One region of the Streptomyces sp. NPDC007905 genome, then DNA from elsewhere that is predicted to be linked to it. Evidence: riboswitches for the same ligand, from Rfam matches in the RefSeq annotation. Region 1 holds a riboswitch; each other region holds the start of a gene.
What was found. A riboswitch is a leader RNA that binds a small molecule or an ion and turns the genes downstream of it on or off. The one in region 1 is predicted to bind cyclic di-AMP.

Region 2: linked by a shared signal. The riboswitch ahead of ACFZDC_RS25820 (transglycosylase SLT domain-containing protein) and the one ahead of ACFZDC_RS23805 (transglycosylase family protein) in region 1 are both predicted to bind cyclic di-AMP.
Region 3: linked by a shared signal. The riboswitch ahead of ACFZDC_RS28365 (NlpC/P60 family protein) and the one ahead of ACFZDC_RS23805 (transglycosylase family protein) in region 1 are both predicted to bind cyclic di-AMP.
Region 4: linked by a shared signal. The riboswitch ahead of ACFZDC_RS39815 (peptidoglycan DD-metalloendopeptidase family protein) and the one ahead of ACFZDC_RS23805 (transglycosylase family protein) in region 1 are both predicted to bind cyclic di-AMP.

The regions. Positions count from the first base shown of each region.
Region 1 is NZ_JBIBKS010000013.1:179,929-183,765, forward strand. Features, by position in the region: gene ACFZDC_RS23795 (cytochrome P450) at 1-636, shown strand, start outside; gene ACFZDC_RS23800 (transglycosylase family protein) at 780-1,808, shown strand; cyclic di-AMP (ydaO/yuaA leader) riboswitch at 1,991-2,159, shown strand; gene ACFZDC_RS23805 (transglycosylase family protein) at 2,164-2,853, shown strand; gene eno (phosphopyruvate hydratase) at 3,198-3,837, shown strand, end outside.
Region 2 is NZ_JBIBKS010000015.1:88,032-91,868, reverse strand. Features, by position in the region: gene ACFZDC_RS25835 (hypothetical protein) at 1-345, opposite strand, end outside; gene ACFZDC_RS25830 (carboxymuconolactone decarboxylase family protein) at 429-878, shown strand; gene ACFZDC_RS25825 (Cof-type HAD-IIB family hydrolase) at 943-1,755, shown strand; gene ACFZDC_RS25820 (transglycosylase SLT domain-containing protein) at 1,791-2,279, opposite strand; cyclic di-AMP (ydaO/yuaA leader) riboswitch at 2,285-2,499, opposite strand; gene ACFZDC_RS25815 (polyprenyl synthetase family protein) at 2,998-3,837, shown strand, end outside.
Region 3 is NZ_JBIBKS010000017.1:144,873-148,709, forward strand. Features, by position in the region: gene ACFZDC_RS28355 (ATP-dependent Clp protease proteolytic subunit) at 1,004-1,639, shown strand; gene ACFZDC_RS28360 (hypothetical protein) at 1,647-1,955, shown strand; cyclic di-AMP (ydaO/yuaA leader) riboswitch at 2,295-2,518, shown strand; gene ACFZDC_RS28365 (NlpC/P60 family protein) at 2,522-2,995, shown strand; partial or broken gene ACFZDC_RS28370 (LysE family translocator) at 3,003-3,438, opposite strand; gene ACFZDC_RS28375 (ATP-binding protein) at 3,820-3,837, opposite strand, start outside.
Region 4 is NZ_JBIBKS010000042.1:18,695-22,531, reverse strand. Features, by position in the region: gene ACFZDC_RS39820 (SpoIIE family protein phosphatase) at 1-1,114, shown strand, start outside; cyclic di-AMP (ydaO/yuaA leader) riboswitch at 1,349-1,517, shown strand; gene ACFZDC_RS39815 (peptidoglycan DD-metalloendopeptidase family protein) at 1,525-2,556, shown strand; gene ACFZDC_RS39810 (aldo/keto reductase) at 2,711-3,658, shown strand; gene ACFZDC_RS39805 (PrsW family glutamic-type intramembrane protease) at 3,732-3,837, opposite strand, start outside.

The DNA.
Region 1 (3,837 bases):
GAGGACCTGATCTCCGGTCTCATCCGCGCCTCCGACCACGGCGAGCACCTCACCGAGAACGAGGCCGCCGCCATGGCCTTCATCCTGCTGTTCGCCGGGTTCGAGACCACCGTGAACCTGATCGGCAACGGCACGTACGCCCTGCTCAACCACTCCGAGCAGCGCCACCGGCTGCAGGACTCGCTGGCCCGCGGCGAACGAGGCCTCCTGGAAACCGGCGTCGAGGAACTCCTGCGCTACGACGGGCCGGTGGAGCTGGCGACCTGGCGGTTCGCCACCCGGCCGCTCACCATCGGCGGGCAGGACATCGCCGCCGGGGACCCGGTGCTCGTCGTACTCGCCGCCGCCGACCGGGATCCGCAGCGGTTCGCCGATCCGGACGTGCTGGACCTGTCCCGGCGGGACAACCAGCACCTCGGGTACGGCCACGGCATCCACTACTGCCTCGGCGCCCCGCTCGCCCGGCTGGAGGGCCAGACCGCGCTCGCCACCCTCCTCACCCGCCTCCCCGACCTGCGGCTCGCGGCGGATCCGGCCGACCTGCGCTGGCGCGGCGGACTCATCATGCGCGGCCTGCGCACGCTGCCCGTGGAGTTCACGCCCGCTACCGAAAAGGTCGTAGAAACGTCAACATGACAGACGTTCAACTTTGTGATCTTCACGTGATCTGCGCGGCATTAACTTGTGACAAGTGATCGTCTGCCGATACGTTCACCCATCAGCGCGGCGTCGAGCCTCACCCGCCGCGCCGCTCCTGCTGTCGCCCGAAAGGTTTCCGCATGCTCTCCGGGAACGGTCGTCACCGTCGCCCCCGTCAGGCCCCCGCCCTCCTCGTCGCGGCAGGAGTGACCGGCTCCGCCATCGCCATCCCGCTCCTCGGCGCGGCGAGCGCCAACGCTGCCGACGGCACCACGTGGGACAAGGTGGCCGAGTGCGAGAGCGGCAGCTCCTGGAGCGCCGACACGGGCAACGGCTACTACGGTGGTCTGCAGATATCCCAGGACGACTGGGACAAGTACGGCGGCACCCAGTACGCCGACAGTGCCGACCAGGCCAGCCGTTCGCAGCAGATCGCCGTCGCCGAGAAGATCCTCGCCGACCAGGGCACCACCCCCTGGGCCACCTGCGCCCTCCTCTCCGGCCTGACCTCGAACTCCGGCTCCCTGGACGTCGACACGGGCGTCGGTGACTCCGGCTCGGCCGGCTCCGGCACGGGCTCGTCGGACTCCGGTGACTCCTCCGGGTCCACGGATACGTCCAATTCCACCGGAAATTCCGTCTCGTCCGGCCTGCCGGATTCGTCGTCCTCGTCCGACTCCTCCTCGGATGCGACCGCCACGCCGTCCCCCGGTGCGAGCAAGGGCGCCGGCTCCACCGGCCCCGGTGAGCGAACCGGCACCCACAAGTCCGACACCTCCGCATCGCCGGACTCCGGGAGCACGCAGGGGAGTGCGCCCGCCACTACCAACCCCGTACTGGACGAGTCGGACAATTCATGGCAGACCGGCGGCTCTTGGAGCCTGGTCGACACCGGTGCCCTCAGCAGTGGCGGACGTCACCGCGGTGACAGTGCGGACGAAAGCGTGGCAAACGGTCAGAACGCCACTTCCTCCGGCCGTCACACCTCCCGCGATGCGAGCACCTACACGGTCCGCGGGGGAGACACGCTCGCCTCCATCGCCGACTCCCTTGCCGTCGACGGCGGATGGCACGCGCTCTACAGCCTGAACGAGAAGGTCATCGCCGACCCGAACCACATCGCTGCCGGTCAGACCCTGGAAGTCGGTACCGAAACGGGCGATAAGTAGCGGGAGTTGACGTCCCACTTCACACCCAATGTCCGGTTTGGTGAAAGTGTGGGATGAGTCTCAGAAGCCCTGATCGTCTTTGAAATTCCGCTGATCGCCTGTCTACGGTCGAGACCGCTCGTCACCACGAGCCCCGGCAGTCGCAACGCCGAATCCTGCCAGCGGTTGCCCGGGAACAGTCGTCGCGTCATGCGCCGTAGGCAGGAGCGGGGGACCCAAGGTAAGCGCCGAGCCCAGCAGTTGAGCTGGACCCGGCTAGGGGTGAAGTCGTGCCTCCCCGAGAGGCGCGACCGGGCAACTCAACCGGCCCGAACCCGACAGCTCACCTCGCAGGCGTCGGTGAGGGGATCGATCCATGCTGTTTTCCGGCAAGGGCAAGCACCGTCGTCCGTCCAAGGCCGTCCGCGCCATCGCCGTCGCCGGCGTCGCCGGTGCCGCCGTCGCCGCCCCGCTGATGGCGGCCGGCAGCGCCTCCGCCGCCACCGCCTCCGAGTGGGACGCGGTCGCCCAGTGCGAGTCCGGCGGCAACTGGTCCATCAACACCGGCAACGGCTACTACGGCGGTCTGCAGTTCTCCGCCTCCACCTGGGCCGCGTACGGCGGCACGCAGTACGCCGCGCAGGCCAACCAGGCCAGCAAGGCGCAGCAGATCCAGATCGCCGAGAAGGTCCTCGCGGCCCAGGGCAAGGGCGCCTGGCCGGTCTGCGGCACGGGCCTGTCCAGCGCCGCCTACAACGGCTCCGCGCCCAGCGCCTCCTCGAAGAGCGCCGCGCCCAGCACCACCACTCGCTCCACCGGTCAGCAGGCCGCCACTCGCTCCACCACGCGCACGGCCCCCTCGGCGAGCAAGACCGTCACCACCCCGACCGGCAAGAAGGTCAAGAAGGGTGACGGCGAGTACAAGGTCGTCAAGGGCGACACCCTCAGCACCATCGCCGACAAGCACCACGTCCAGGGCGGCTGGAAGAAGCTCTTCGAGCTGAACAAGGGCATCGTCGAGGACGCCAACCTCATCTACCCGGGCCAGCAGCTGCACCTGAAGTGACACCCGGCTCCCACACCCACCACAGCGCTCTCACACCACGGCCCGCCCCCTGAAGGCCTCGTGAGGGTCGCCCCCCGTCCCCCACGGGCTCCCCGCCCCGGCGCGTCTTCCCCCGTACGCGCCGGGGCGGGGCTCTTTGTTTCCCGCTCTTCAGCCGGGTCCCGCCCGCGCCCCACTTTGTTCCGCGCATGAACAATGGGTACGGTCTCCCTGTCCTCCCGTGCCTCTCCCCGCCCCTTCCTGTCCACGGGACGGTCGGTCGGTGGCCGACGCCCCCGGGACGGATAGGCTTCAGGCGCAAGGCACACCAGCCCCGCAGAACCAGCGTCACATCCATGAAGGAGATGCTCGTGCCGTCCATCGACGTCGTCGTAGCCCGGGAAATCCTGGACTCCCGAGGCAACCCCACGGTCGAGGTCGAGGTCGGCCTCGACGACGGCAGCACGGGTCGTGCCGCCGTCCCGTCCGGCGCCTCCACCGGCGCCTTCGAGGCCATCGAGCTCCGCGACGGCGACCCGAACCGCTACCAGGGCAAGGGCGTCGAGAAGGCCGTCCTCGCCGTCATCGAGCAGATCGGCCCGGAGCTCGTCGGCTACGACGCCACCGAGCAGCGCCTGATCGACCAGGCCATGTTCGACCTGGACGCCACCGACAACAAGGGCTCCCTCGGCGCCAACGCCATCCTCGGCGTCTCCCTCGCCGTCGCCCACGCCGCCTCCGAGGCCAGCGACCTCCCGCTCTTCCGCTACCTGGGCGGCCCGAACGCGCACCTGCTGCCGGTGCCGATGATGAACATCCTGAACGGCGGCTCGCACGCCGACTCCAACGTGGACATCCAGGAGTTCATGATCGCCCCGATCGGCGCGGAGTCCTTCTCGGAGGCCCTGCGCTGGGGCACCGAGGTCTACCACACGCTGAAGAAGGTCCTGAAGAGCAAGGGCCTGTCCACCGGCCTCGGCGACGAGGGCGGTTTCGCCCCGAACC
Region 2 (3,837 bases), on a different contig from region 1:
TCGGGATCCCTCTCCTCGAACCGCCGCCCGAGCCCCTCGACCTCCTTCTACGGGCGCGCCCCGACCGGGTCCTCGGGACCTTCCGAGCATCTCGAAGCCGTCCAGCAGCCGGCCGGCGCAGTACCAGCGGGCCTCGCCGCGGTCCCTGTGAACCTTCTCGCGCTCGTACTGGTTCTCGGTGTTGTAGCCGACGGCCACGTACGGGCGGAGGTCGTCGTCGTCCACCCGCCGGATACGGAAGGAGAGAGTGTAGATCTCCGGCTTCAGCTCCTTGGGGGAGCGCTCGATGACGCCCGTCGCCGCCTTCGGAAGATGGGCCGAAGATTCTCCGTGCCGGTCTGTCACACCATCCGCCCCCGCTCCGTCAGTGCAGTGCGAGCAACCCGACGCGCACCACGGCCACTGGAGGCAGCACCAGGCAGGCGCGGATGACCAACCCGGCGTACGTCCTTCCGGCCGCCCTGAAGGGCATCGGCACGATCTTCCAGGGGATCGGCGGGGGCGGACTGCCGCAGGAGCTGGCCGAGATCGTCGGGCTGCGGGCCAGCCAGATCAACGGGCGCAGCGCCTGTGTGTACGGCCACACGGTGAACCTGCGCAAGGCCGGTGCGAGCGAGGAGCGGATCGCCGGCGTCGTGGCCTGGCGTGAGGCGCCCTGCTTCACTCGGGCCGAGCGTGCGGCGCTGCAGCTGACCGAGCGGGTCACGCGGCTGGCCGACCTCTCCGAGGAGCCGGTGCCGGACGCGCTGTGGGACGAGGTGGCCGGCCACTTCGACGAGAAGCAGCTCTCCGCGCTGATCCTCACCATCTCGCTCACCAACATGTTCAACCGCATCAATGCCACCATCAGGGAGCCCGCGGGCACCACTTGGGGCTGAGCAGCACACAAGTCCGGGAACATCGCGGTGAGTCGGCGGGGCGCGCTGTCCGTATTCTCTGATCATGGCCGCACCCCCCGCACACGCACTGATCGCCACCGACCTGGACGGGACGCTGCTGCGCGGCGACGACACCGTCTCCGACCGGTCGCTCGCCGCGCTCGAGCGGGTGGCGCGGGCCGGCGCCCGGCACCTGGTGGTGACGGGCCGCCCGGCGCCCCGGGTACGGCCGCTCCTGGACGCGCTCGGCTGCACGGGGCTAGCGGTGTGCGGGCAGGGCGCGCAGGTCTACGACGCCGGCGCCGACCGCCTGCTGTGGTCGGTCCGGCTGGACCGGGAACTGGCCGAGACCGCGCTCGGCAAGATCGAGGCCGAGGTGGGCCAGGTCTATGCGGCCGTCGACCAGGACGGCGTGGACGGGCTGACGCTGATCGAACCGGGGTATCTGATGCCGCACCCCACTCTGCCCGCGGTGCGGGTCGGCCGGCGGGACGATCTGTGGTGCGAGCCGATCAGCAAGGTGTTGCTGCGCCACCACACGCTGTCCGACGACGAGTTGGCGGCGATCGCGCGCTCGGCGGTGGGCTCGCTGGCGACGGTCACGATGTCGGGGCCGGGGACGGTGGAACTCCAGCCCTGCGGTGTCACCAAGGCGACGGGGCTGGCGCTGGCCGCCGACCATCTGGGGATCGCCGCCGAACGGGCCCTCGCCTTCGGTGACATGCCCAACGACATCCCCATGTTCGACTGGGCCGGACGCGGTGTCGCCATGGCCAACGCCCACCCCGAACTCAAGGCGGTCGCCGACGAGGTCACACAGTCGAACGAGGACGACGGCATCGCCGTCGTCCTCGAAAGACTGTTCCCGACAGACTGACCGGGATATCAGTAGTGGCCTGCCACCGGTAGCGATCAGTAGGCGCCGAAGACGTTGTCGATCGACCCGTAGCGCGCGGCCGCGTAGTTGCAGGCGGCCGTGATGTTCGCGACCGGGTCGTAGATGTTGTAGGACGTTCCGGCCACGTGGTAGGCCTTGAACGTCGGGTCGATGACCTGGAGCAGGCCCTTGGACGGGATGCCCTTGGCCGCGTTGGAGTCCCAGAGGTTGATGGCCAGCGGGTTGCCCGACGACTCACGGATGACGTTGCGGTAGATGCCGTTGTACGTCCCCGGGATTCCCTTCTGGGCCATGATCGCGAGCGACTCGCGGATCCAGCCGTCGAGGTTGTTCGGGTAGCCGGCAAGGGTGGTGGAGGGCGTGGTGGCCGTGGGGGTGGCGGCGGAGGCGCCGGTCGCGCCGATGAGCGGAAGCGCGAGTACGGCGGCGCCGGTGCCGGCGACGGCGAGCGTGCGGATGAGGCGGTTGGTGCGGACGCGGCGGGGCTGAGCGGCAGCAGGCATGGCGAAATTCCTCTCCGTCGCCTGCGAGGTGAGCTGTCGGGTTCGGGCGGGGAGGTGCCCGGCCGTGCCTCTGGTGGGAGGCACGGCTTCACCCCTAGCCGTACCGGCACGACGTGTGTCGTGCCGGGACAGCGGCTTACCTGGGTCCCCCGCTCCTGCCGTACGAATGAGTTCGTCGATGGGTGGTGTCAGACGCGGCAGGATTCGGCGTTCGCCTGACAGGGCGGGAAGCTATGCGAGAGCACATGTCCGGAACAAGTATGGGATTCACACAAAGACCCCGTTGACCTTGATCTGTGCCATATGGGGTGCTTGATCCTTTGCGGTTGCCAACCCTCAACTGGCTGACGTGGCAAGGGGGAACCGGTGGTGGGGCGATCAGCCGGGTACATGGGTATGCGTGACCCAATTCACGAAATAGCAAAGTGTACCAAACCGGACATGGGGGATTCGGGAGTTTTGTCGGTCGTGGCGCAAAAGGAGTAATCCGCCCACCGTCCAGTTCGCGACAAACCGGACTAGTTCCTGTTAAGTCAATAGATGTCCATCCTTATCGGATCATCAAAAACATACCGGCCGTGATCCGATACCGCCGGGCTGGACCGGTGGGCGCTATCGGTGATCGAAACAGGACCGGATACGCTGACTTGAGTGAGGGCAGCGACCTATCGACAAACCGTGTAATCGCCACCAGACACCAGCAGACAGGAGACCCCTCGTGACCGTCGTCGGGCCGTTCGGGCTGAGCGTGCGGGACCAGGCTCTGGAAGCCGATGTCCAGGCCGGATTGGCGGCTGTCGAGGAAGGCTTGCTCGAAGCCACCAAGAGCGAGGTCCCGTTCATCACGGAGGCCGCGCAACACCTCGTACGAGCCGGTGGGAAGCGGTTCCGGCCGCTGCTCGTGATGCTCGCGGCACAGTTCGGCGACCCGTACGCGCCAGGCGTCGTGCCGTCGGCCGTCGTCGTGGAGCTGACCCACCTCGCCACGCTGTACCACGACGACGTCATGGACGAGGCGTCCGTGCGGCGCGGCGTGGACAGCGCCAACACCCGCTGGGGCAACTCCGTCGCGGTCCTCACCGGCGACTTCCTCTTCGCCCGCGCCTCCCAGATCCTCGCCGACCTCGGCCCCGAGGCGGTCCGGGTGCAGGCCCTCGCGTTCGAGCGGCTGGTCACCGGGCAGATCCTGGAGACGGCGGGCCCCTCGGACGGGCGGGACCCGGTCGAGCACTACCTGGACGTGCTCGGAGGCAAGACGGGCTCCCTGGTGGCCGTGTCGTGCCGGTTCGGCGCGATGATGTCCGGGGCCGACGAGACGGTCGTCGACGTGCTCACCCAGTACGGCGAACGGCTCGGGGTCGCCTTCCAGCTCGCGGACGACGTCCTGGACATCGCCTCCGACTCGCGCGAGTCCGGCAAGACCCCGGGGACCGACCTGCGCGAGGGCATCCCGACGCTGCCCGTCCTGCGGCTGCGCGAGCGGGCCGCCCGGCTGGGGCTGCCCGAGGACGTCGCGCTGTGCGCGCTGCTGGACTCCGACCTCACCGACGACGCCCGG
Region 3 (3,837 bases), on a different contig from region 1:
AGTGGATGGGGTCGCCCCAGGTGAGGGGCTGACCTTCAATGTACGTGCGGGCGTTGGATCTGGGTCGTCCGGATCGGCGATCTCGGCGAAACCGCTCATACGCTCCCTGGCGATGTCCCGTGGCGTGGCCGGACAGTCGTGATGCAACAGCGCGGTTCGAAGCCGAGCCCGGCCGCTTCGAGGGCGGTGGCGGCTCGGAGGAACGCGTGGGCTTGGCGAAGGCGCATGCGGTTCCTCCCGTCGAGGGCGGAAAGGCGTGCGGGTCGGAAGTCGCCGCCGGAGAACGCCGTACGAGCTCGCGTTCGTCGTACAGGGTGTCGACGTCGCGGGTGAACTCCTTCCCCGCACCGGTGCGGGGCCAGGCGTTGTCGAGGTCGTTGCGGATCCGCTTGGCCTCCTCGGCGGTGAACTCGTTGTGCGGGTGCCGCACGGGGCCGTGCGGCTGCTGACGTGCGACACCGGGCAGCGCACGCGCGAACGGGCGCCCGGGCGGCACCGCGGTCGCCCTCGCCCCCGTCAGCGCCCAACCGCTCCGCCTCAACACCCCGCCGCCGGAGCCCGAGCCGCGGTCAACCCCCGTCTTCGACGAGGCGCTGTTCGCCCGCGTCCGCGACGACGAGGCCTAGCCGCCCTGCACGGCGCGCGGCATTCGTGCCTGATGCCCCTTGCCGTCAACGGTGTCCCGGACGTCATTCTCGCTGCGTGTGCCGGTCGCCTTTCCGCCAACTTCGCCAAGCGTGTCTACGTCCATCCGAGCCCGGAGGATCTGCGGGCCGCTTCGGATCACCTCGCGCCGCTCTTGGGCTTTGGCGGGGAAGCCGCCACCTGACCGGGCGTGAGCTTCCGTGAGACATCCCTGCTCGCCCACGGCAGAAAAGCGCCTCTGAACTGCGACATCCAGTGGATCACCAGGATGTACGCCCACCGTAAGGCCATGTACGTCCTGTACATTTTTTACAGAAGCGAGGCCGATCGAGGCCCTGTCGCGAGGAGGGGTACGCCCATGACCCGACCGTCCGCCCGTCACGTACTGCCCGAGTTCACCGAGCGCACCGGCACGGGCCGGCGCACGCTGGATCCGTATTCGAAGCTGTTCGAGAACCGGGTCGTCTTCCTTGGGACGCCACTCGACGACACGGCGGCCACCGACGTGATCACGCAGTTCATGCAGCTCGAACACACGGCCCCGGACCGGGACATCACGCTGTACCTCAACTGCCCGGGCGGCTCGTTCAGCGCGATGACGGCGGTCTACGACACGATGCGGTACGTCACCTGTGACGTGGAGACCTACTGCCTGGGCCAGGCCGCCTCGGCGGCCGTGGTACTGCTCGCGGCCGGGGCTCCGGGCAAGCGGTTCACCCTGCCCGGCGCGCGCGTGGTGCTGGAGCAACCCGCCCTGCCCGAACCGGCCCAAGGACAGCCGAGCGACCTCCTGATCCAGGCCGAGGAGCTGGTCCGAACGCGCACGCTGATGGAGGAGATGCTCGTCCGGCACACCGGGCGCACCGCGGAACAGGTCCACCAGGACCTGGAGCGGGACCTGGTGCTGGACGCGCCAGGCGCACTGGCGTACGGCCTGGTGGACGGTGTCGTCCCGAGCCGCAGGGCCACCCCCGGCACCCGGCACGCGGGGTGAGCCGCCGATGCTGCCACCGGAGCTTCCGCCGCTGCCCGCACTGACGCGTGCCGAGGGCGAGTTGATCGACCGTTACCTGGAGGCGGCCGACCTGCTGGGCCGGATCAACCCGGCGCAGTCCGGGGACACCTACCGCGGGCTGCGCGCGGCGCAGGCCCTGGTGCGCAAGGCGGCCGAACTGCGCGACGCGCTGGCCCTGATGCACCAGCGGGGCGAGACGGAGCTGCACGGGGACACGTTGGCACGGGCCTTGCGGGTGTTGGACGGCGAGCGCCGCACCGCGCGCGTCGCGCTCCCGCCCGACTGCGTCGGCTGATCCGGACGCGCGTCCGGCCCGACCGGTCCCTCGTGTCGACGGGCCGTGCGGGCCGGGCTTGAAACGGCCCGAACGACGTACCCCCGACCGGCGTATCTGCGGACCTTTTTCCGGGCCTCCCGACTTGCGCAGCGAAGGGTTCCCAGGCCCGCGAGGAGGTGCTCCGCCCCAGGTCCGGGGCTACGCGCGGGATCTGACGTCGACTCGAACACAGCAGTGTCCACCCGAACGGGTGAGTGGTGAGTAACGCCACAAATCCCCGATTGCGTTGGGATTTTGCGACTCCTGTGAGTGAAGATCCCTGTCTGACGACAAGCCCCCGCCACCGCGGCGGGGCGGTCCGGGCGGACGCCGAGTCCTGCCGCCGCCTGGATGACCGGTCGACAGGAGTGGATCGGCAGGAGTGGAGGACCCAAGCAAGACGGGTCGCCGGGACGGACGTTCGTCGCAGACGGACGGTCGTGCCGAGCAGCCCTTGGGGTGAAGCCGCGGCAACGCGGCCGGGCTACTTCGCCAGCCCGAATCCGACAGGTCATCCTTCACAGGCGGCTGACGAAGGGTTGCGCATGACTGCGCTCAATCGTGTCCCGTCGCTGATGGCCCGTGCCGGTACGGCCTCGGCCCTCACCCTCGCCGCCGTGGGCGGCTCGATCGCGGTTCCGGGCCTCGCCACCGACGCCTCGGCCGCGACCTTGGCGACGAAAGCGCTCCAGATCGCGGCGTCCAAGAAGGGCGCGCCGTACGCCTGGGGCGCCACCGGGCCGCGCCGGTTCGACTGCTCGGGGCTGACGCTCTACTCGTTCAAGAAGGCGGGCAAGAAGCTGCCGCGTACGGCAGCCCAGCAGTACAACAAGACCCACCACATCTCGGCCAACAGCCGCAAGGCCGGTGACCTGGTGTTCTTCCACTCGGGGTCCAGCGTCTACCACGTAGGCATCTACGCCGGGAAGGGCAAGATCTGGCACGCCCCGAGGACCGGGGCCGTGGTGCGGCTGGAGAAGATCTGGACCAGGAGCGTCTGGTACGGCCGGGTCAGCTGACCCTGGCTCAGGGCAGGAGCGGCTCCAGCAGCAGGGCCGCTCCGAGAGCCGTCAGTGCCGCCCCGGTGCCCGCCTGAAGCATGCGGGCGGCCCGGGGCCGGCGCAGCCATCCGCCCAGCCGGTCCACCAGCAGGGCCACCACCTGGAACCACGTCAGGGCCAGCCTGGAACCACGTCAGGGCCAGCGGGCAGACGATCAGCGCGAGCAGCAGTGTCCTGGGCAGGGCGGAGCCGCCGGACGGCACGAACTGGGGCAGCAGGCTGAGGAAGGTCAGCGACGCCTTCGGGTCGAGGGCGTTGGTGACGAAGCCCTGCCGGAGCGGATGCGCGGTCGGCGGCGCCGCCTCGGCGGAGCCGCCGGCGGGCCGCCGTAGCGCCCACAGGGTCCGTACGCCGAGCTGCAGCACGTACGCCGGGCCGACGAGCTCGCTCCGGCGGCGGAGGCGTTCCGTGCCCTGCCGCACGGGGCGTTCGGCCGGGCGGGGCGGACTGGCTGGGCGTGAGGACAGCGGCGGCCCAGGCGTCGGAGGCTGTCAGGCGCCAGGGCCTCTCTTCGAGCACCCGGGCCGGCAAGGCTACGGCCCCCCTGCCTCGGGCGCCGACACGTCACAGCTCCCCCTATGCGAGCGCCGGGCCCCGAGGGACGGTGGTCCGAGCCACCGAACACTCCACCCGAGGAGCCACGTCCGCACACCGCAACGTCCCACCCGAAGAACCACTCCCCCGCACCAACCCCCGCCCGAAGAACCACGTCTCCCACCGCCGCCCCACGCACGCCTCGGGGGCGTACAGCCCCTTCCCCCCGTCCTCTCGCGCCCGGAGGGCTACGGCTCCTGCTGTCC
Region 4 (3,837 bases), on a different contig from region 1:
CCTCGGTCACGCGCGCGTGCCCCTCCCGCCGGGCCCGCGGCGCGGCAGCCGCCCGACCCCGCGCACTCTGGCCCGCGCGCTGCCCGCGCTCCTCATCGCCGGCGGGATCCTGTACGACCTGCTCACTCCGCGCGACTTCACCGCCGTCCCCTTCTTCACGGCCGCTCCGCTGGTCGCCGCACCCCTGTCCGCGCTGCGGGCCACGGTGCTCACCGGCCTCGCCGCCCTGGTCGCCACCTTCGCCGTGCACGCCCGCTACGGCACCGGCACGGACGTGAGCCTGGTCACCGAGGTCGTCACCGTGGCCACCGTCGCCCTGCTGGCCGCCGCCATCAACCGCGTCGTACGCCTCGGTGACCGGCGGCTCGCCTCGGCACGGGAGATCGCCGAGGCCGCCCAGCGGGCCGTGCTGCCCGAGCCCGCCGCACGGATCGCGGGCTTCGACATCGCGGCCCGGTACGAGGCGGCTCAGGAGGACGCCTTCATCGGCGGCGACCTGTACGCGGTGCAGGACAGCCCGCACGGCGTCCGGCTGGTCGTCGGGGACGTACGCGGCAAGGGCATGGGGGCGGTCGCCGCCGTCGCCGTGGTGATCGGGGCGTTCCGGGAGGCCGCCGAGCAGGAGAGCACGCTGGAGGCGGTGGCCGAACGGCTGGAGGGTGCGCTGGCCCGCGAGGGCACCCGGCGGGACGGGATCGACGCCGTCGAGAGCTTCACCACCGCCGTGCTCGCCGAACTGCCGCACGGGGGCGGCGTCGTCCGGATCGTCAACCGCGGCCATCCCCCGCCGCTGCTGTTGCACGACGACGGCACCCTGCGCAGCCTGACCCCGCAGGAGCCCGCGCTCCCGCTCGGCATGAGCGACCTGGGCCGGTGGCCCGACCGCGCGACCGAGTTCGGCTTCCCGAGCGGAGCCACCCTGCTGGTCTACACCGACGGCCTGTCCGAGGCCCGCGACGCCCACGGCCGCTTCTACGACCCCTGGCGCCGGCTCGCCGGACGCCGCTTCCATGACCCGCGCACCCTGGTCGTCCGCCTCGCCGCGGAGGTGCGCCGGCACTCCGGGGGCGGGATGACGGACGACATGGCGCTGCTCGCCGTACGGCGACCGTGACCGCCTGCACCGACAGTGAGCGGATGGGAGCCCTCCGCATAACACCTGAGTCACCCTCAAAAACGCCGGGACTCCTGAGCATCGGTCAACTCGCCCGATTTCCTCCGGTCCTGACGCGTACGTCCAGCCGGAGAAAGGTTAACGATCAAGCCGAACAGCTTGGAATCTGACACGTGGGTCTATTAACGTTCGATAACGCAGCGCGGTCGTCCCAGCCGTCACAAGAGACGGCTCCGTGCGCACGCGCCGAATCCCGCAAGGGAACCGGGGAACCACCACTTTGGGGTGAATCACGCGGATGCTGCCGTGAACTGCTCTGGTCCACGGCCCGTATACGCGCGTAGGAGACCTTCCTGCTCCGAACCCGTCAGCTAACCCGGTAGGCGGAGGAAGGAAAGGAGCACGCCCGCGTGGCGTCCAACCCGCCTGCCCCCAAGGCCCCGTTCGTGCCGGCCCAGCGTGAGACCGACACCTTCGGCTACGGCGACTACCGCACCGAAGAGGGCCCCTGGGAGGAGTGGAATCCCACCGAGGACTCCATCCGACCCGTGCGCGGCCGGCACCGCGTCGCCAAGCAGCGCGGCGGCGGACTCGCCCGCAGCTCCACCGTCCTCGGCGTCGGCGTCATAGCCGCCGTCGGCGCGGGCGGCATGGCCAGCGCCAACACCGGCAAGCCGCCGGTGTCCATCTCCATGCCCGACCTGCCCTCCGTCGGCTCCCTGTTCGGTGACGACTCCTCCGACGCGCCCAAGGCCACCACGGCCTCGCTCAGCACCCTCGGCACGACCTCCGCCGACAGCGACCAGAGCGACGCGGGCGAGGCCCTGCGCAACCGGATCATGGCCCAGGCCGAGCAGCAGCGGAGCAAGGTCGACAGCAAGGCCACCGCGGCCGCCGTCGCCGCCGCCGAGAAGCAGACCGCCGACGCGGCCGCCAAGGCGGAGAAGGAAGCCGCCGCCAAGGCCGCCGCCGCCAAGGAGAAGGCCGAGGCCGCCGCCAAGAAGCAGGCCGCGGCCGAGCGCCTGGCCGAGCTGGCCAAGGAGTACCGGCTGCCGGTCGTCTCCTACACGATCACCGGTACCTTCGGCCAGCCCGGCTCGATGTGGTCCTCCGGCTACCACACCGGCCTCGACTTCGCCGCCCCGACGGGCACGCTGATCAAGGCCGTCCACGGCGGCATCATCACCGAGGCGGGCTGGGCCGGCGCCTACGGCTACCGCACGATCCTCACCCTGGACGACGGCACCGAGCTGTGGTTCTGCCACCAGTCCTCGATCAACGTCAAGGTCGGCCAGAAGGTCGGCACCGGCGACGTCATCGGCCGCATCGGCGCCACCGGCAACGTCACCGGCCCGCACCTCCACCTGGAGGTCCACCCGAACGGCCAGGCCACCGGCATCGACCCGATGACGTGGCTGCGCGGCAAGGGCCTCACCCCCTGACCAGCCGCTGACCCGGCCCCGACCGACCCCTCATCCGGTCCCCGGCAGCCCTGACGGCACCCCCCCGACGTCAGGGCTGCCGGTCCTGTGTTCACACACCGTTCGCGCGGGAATCCCGGAATGGGCGGTACCGGAGTGACGGTTGAAAAGAAGCATGACCGATTCTCTGCGCAAACTCGGCTCCTCCGACCTCGAGGTCTTCCCGCTGGCCCTCGGCGGCAACGTCTTCGGCTGGACCGCCGACGAGGAGGCCTCCTTCGCCGTCCTCGACGCCTACACGGCCGCCGGCGGCAACTTCCTCGACACCGCCGACTCCTACTCGGCGTGGATCGAGGGCAACAAGGGCGGTGAGTCCGAGACGATCATCGGTAAATGGGTCAAGGCCCGCGGCAACCGCTCCGACGTCGTCATCGCGACCAAGGTCAGCCAGCACCCGGAGTACCAGGGCCTGTCCGCGGCCAACATCAAGGCCGCCGCCGACGCCTCCCTGCGCCGCCTGGACACCGACTACATCGACCTCTACTACACCCACTTCGACAAGCCCGAAGTGCCGGTGGAGGAGATCATCGGCGCGCTGGACGAGCTGGTGAGGGCGGGCAAGGTCCGGCACATCGCCGCCTCCAACATCTCCGCTGAGCGCCTGCGGGCCTCCCTCGACCTCTCCGACCGCGAGGGCCTCGCCCGGTACGTCGCCCTCCAGCCCCACTACAACCTGGTCTCCCGCGACACCTACGAGGGCCCGCTGCAGGACCTCGCCGCCCGTGAGGGGCTCGCGGCGGTCCCGTACTTCGCCCTCGCCTCGGGCTTCCTGACCGGCAAGTACCGCCCCGGTACGAAGGTCGACAGCGCCCGTGCCGGCTCCGCCGCCAAGCACCTCGAGTCCGAGCGCGGCCAGAAGGTCCTCACGGCCCTGGACGAGATCGCCACCGCCCACGGGGTCCCGGTGGCCACGGTCGCCCTCGCCTGGCTGGCCGGCCGGCCGACGGTGACGGCCCCCATCGCCTCGGCCCGCACCGTGGAACAGCTTCCGGCGCTGCTGGGAGTGGCGCAGCTGCGGCTGACGCAGGAGGAATCGGACCGTCTGACCCGGGCTTCCGCCTGACTCCCTCTCCGCGGCGACGGCGCCCGGTCACGACGACGTGGTCCGGCGGTGCCGACGCCCCTCACACCGAGGTCTAGGACCGATACGGGTTGTAGACGGGATACGGCACCGTCGGGTGCCCGTATGCCGCCCAGTACGCCGTAGGCACGGGCGCCGGTGCGGAGGCCCGGGCCGCGTAC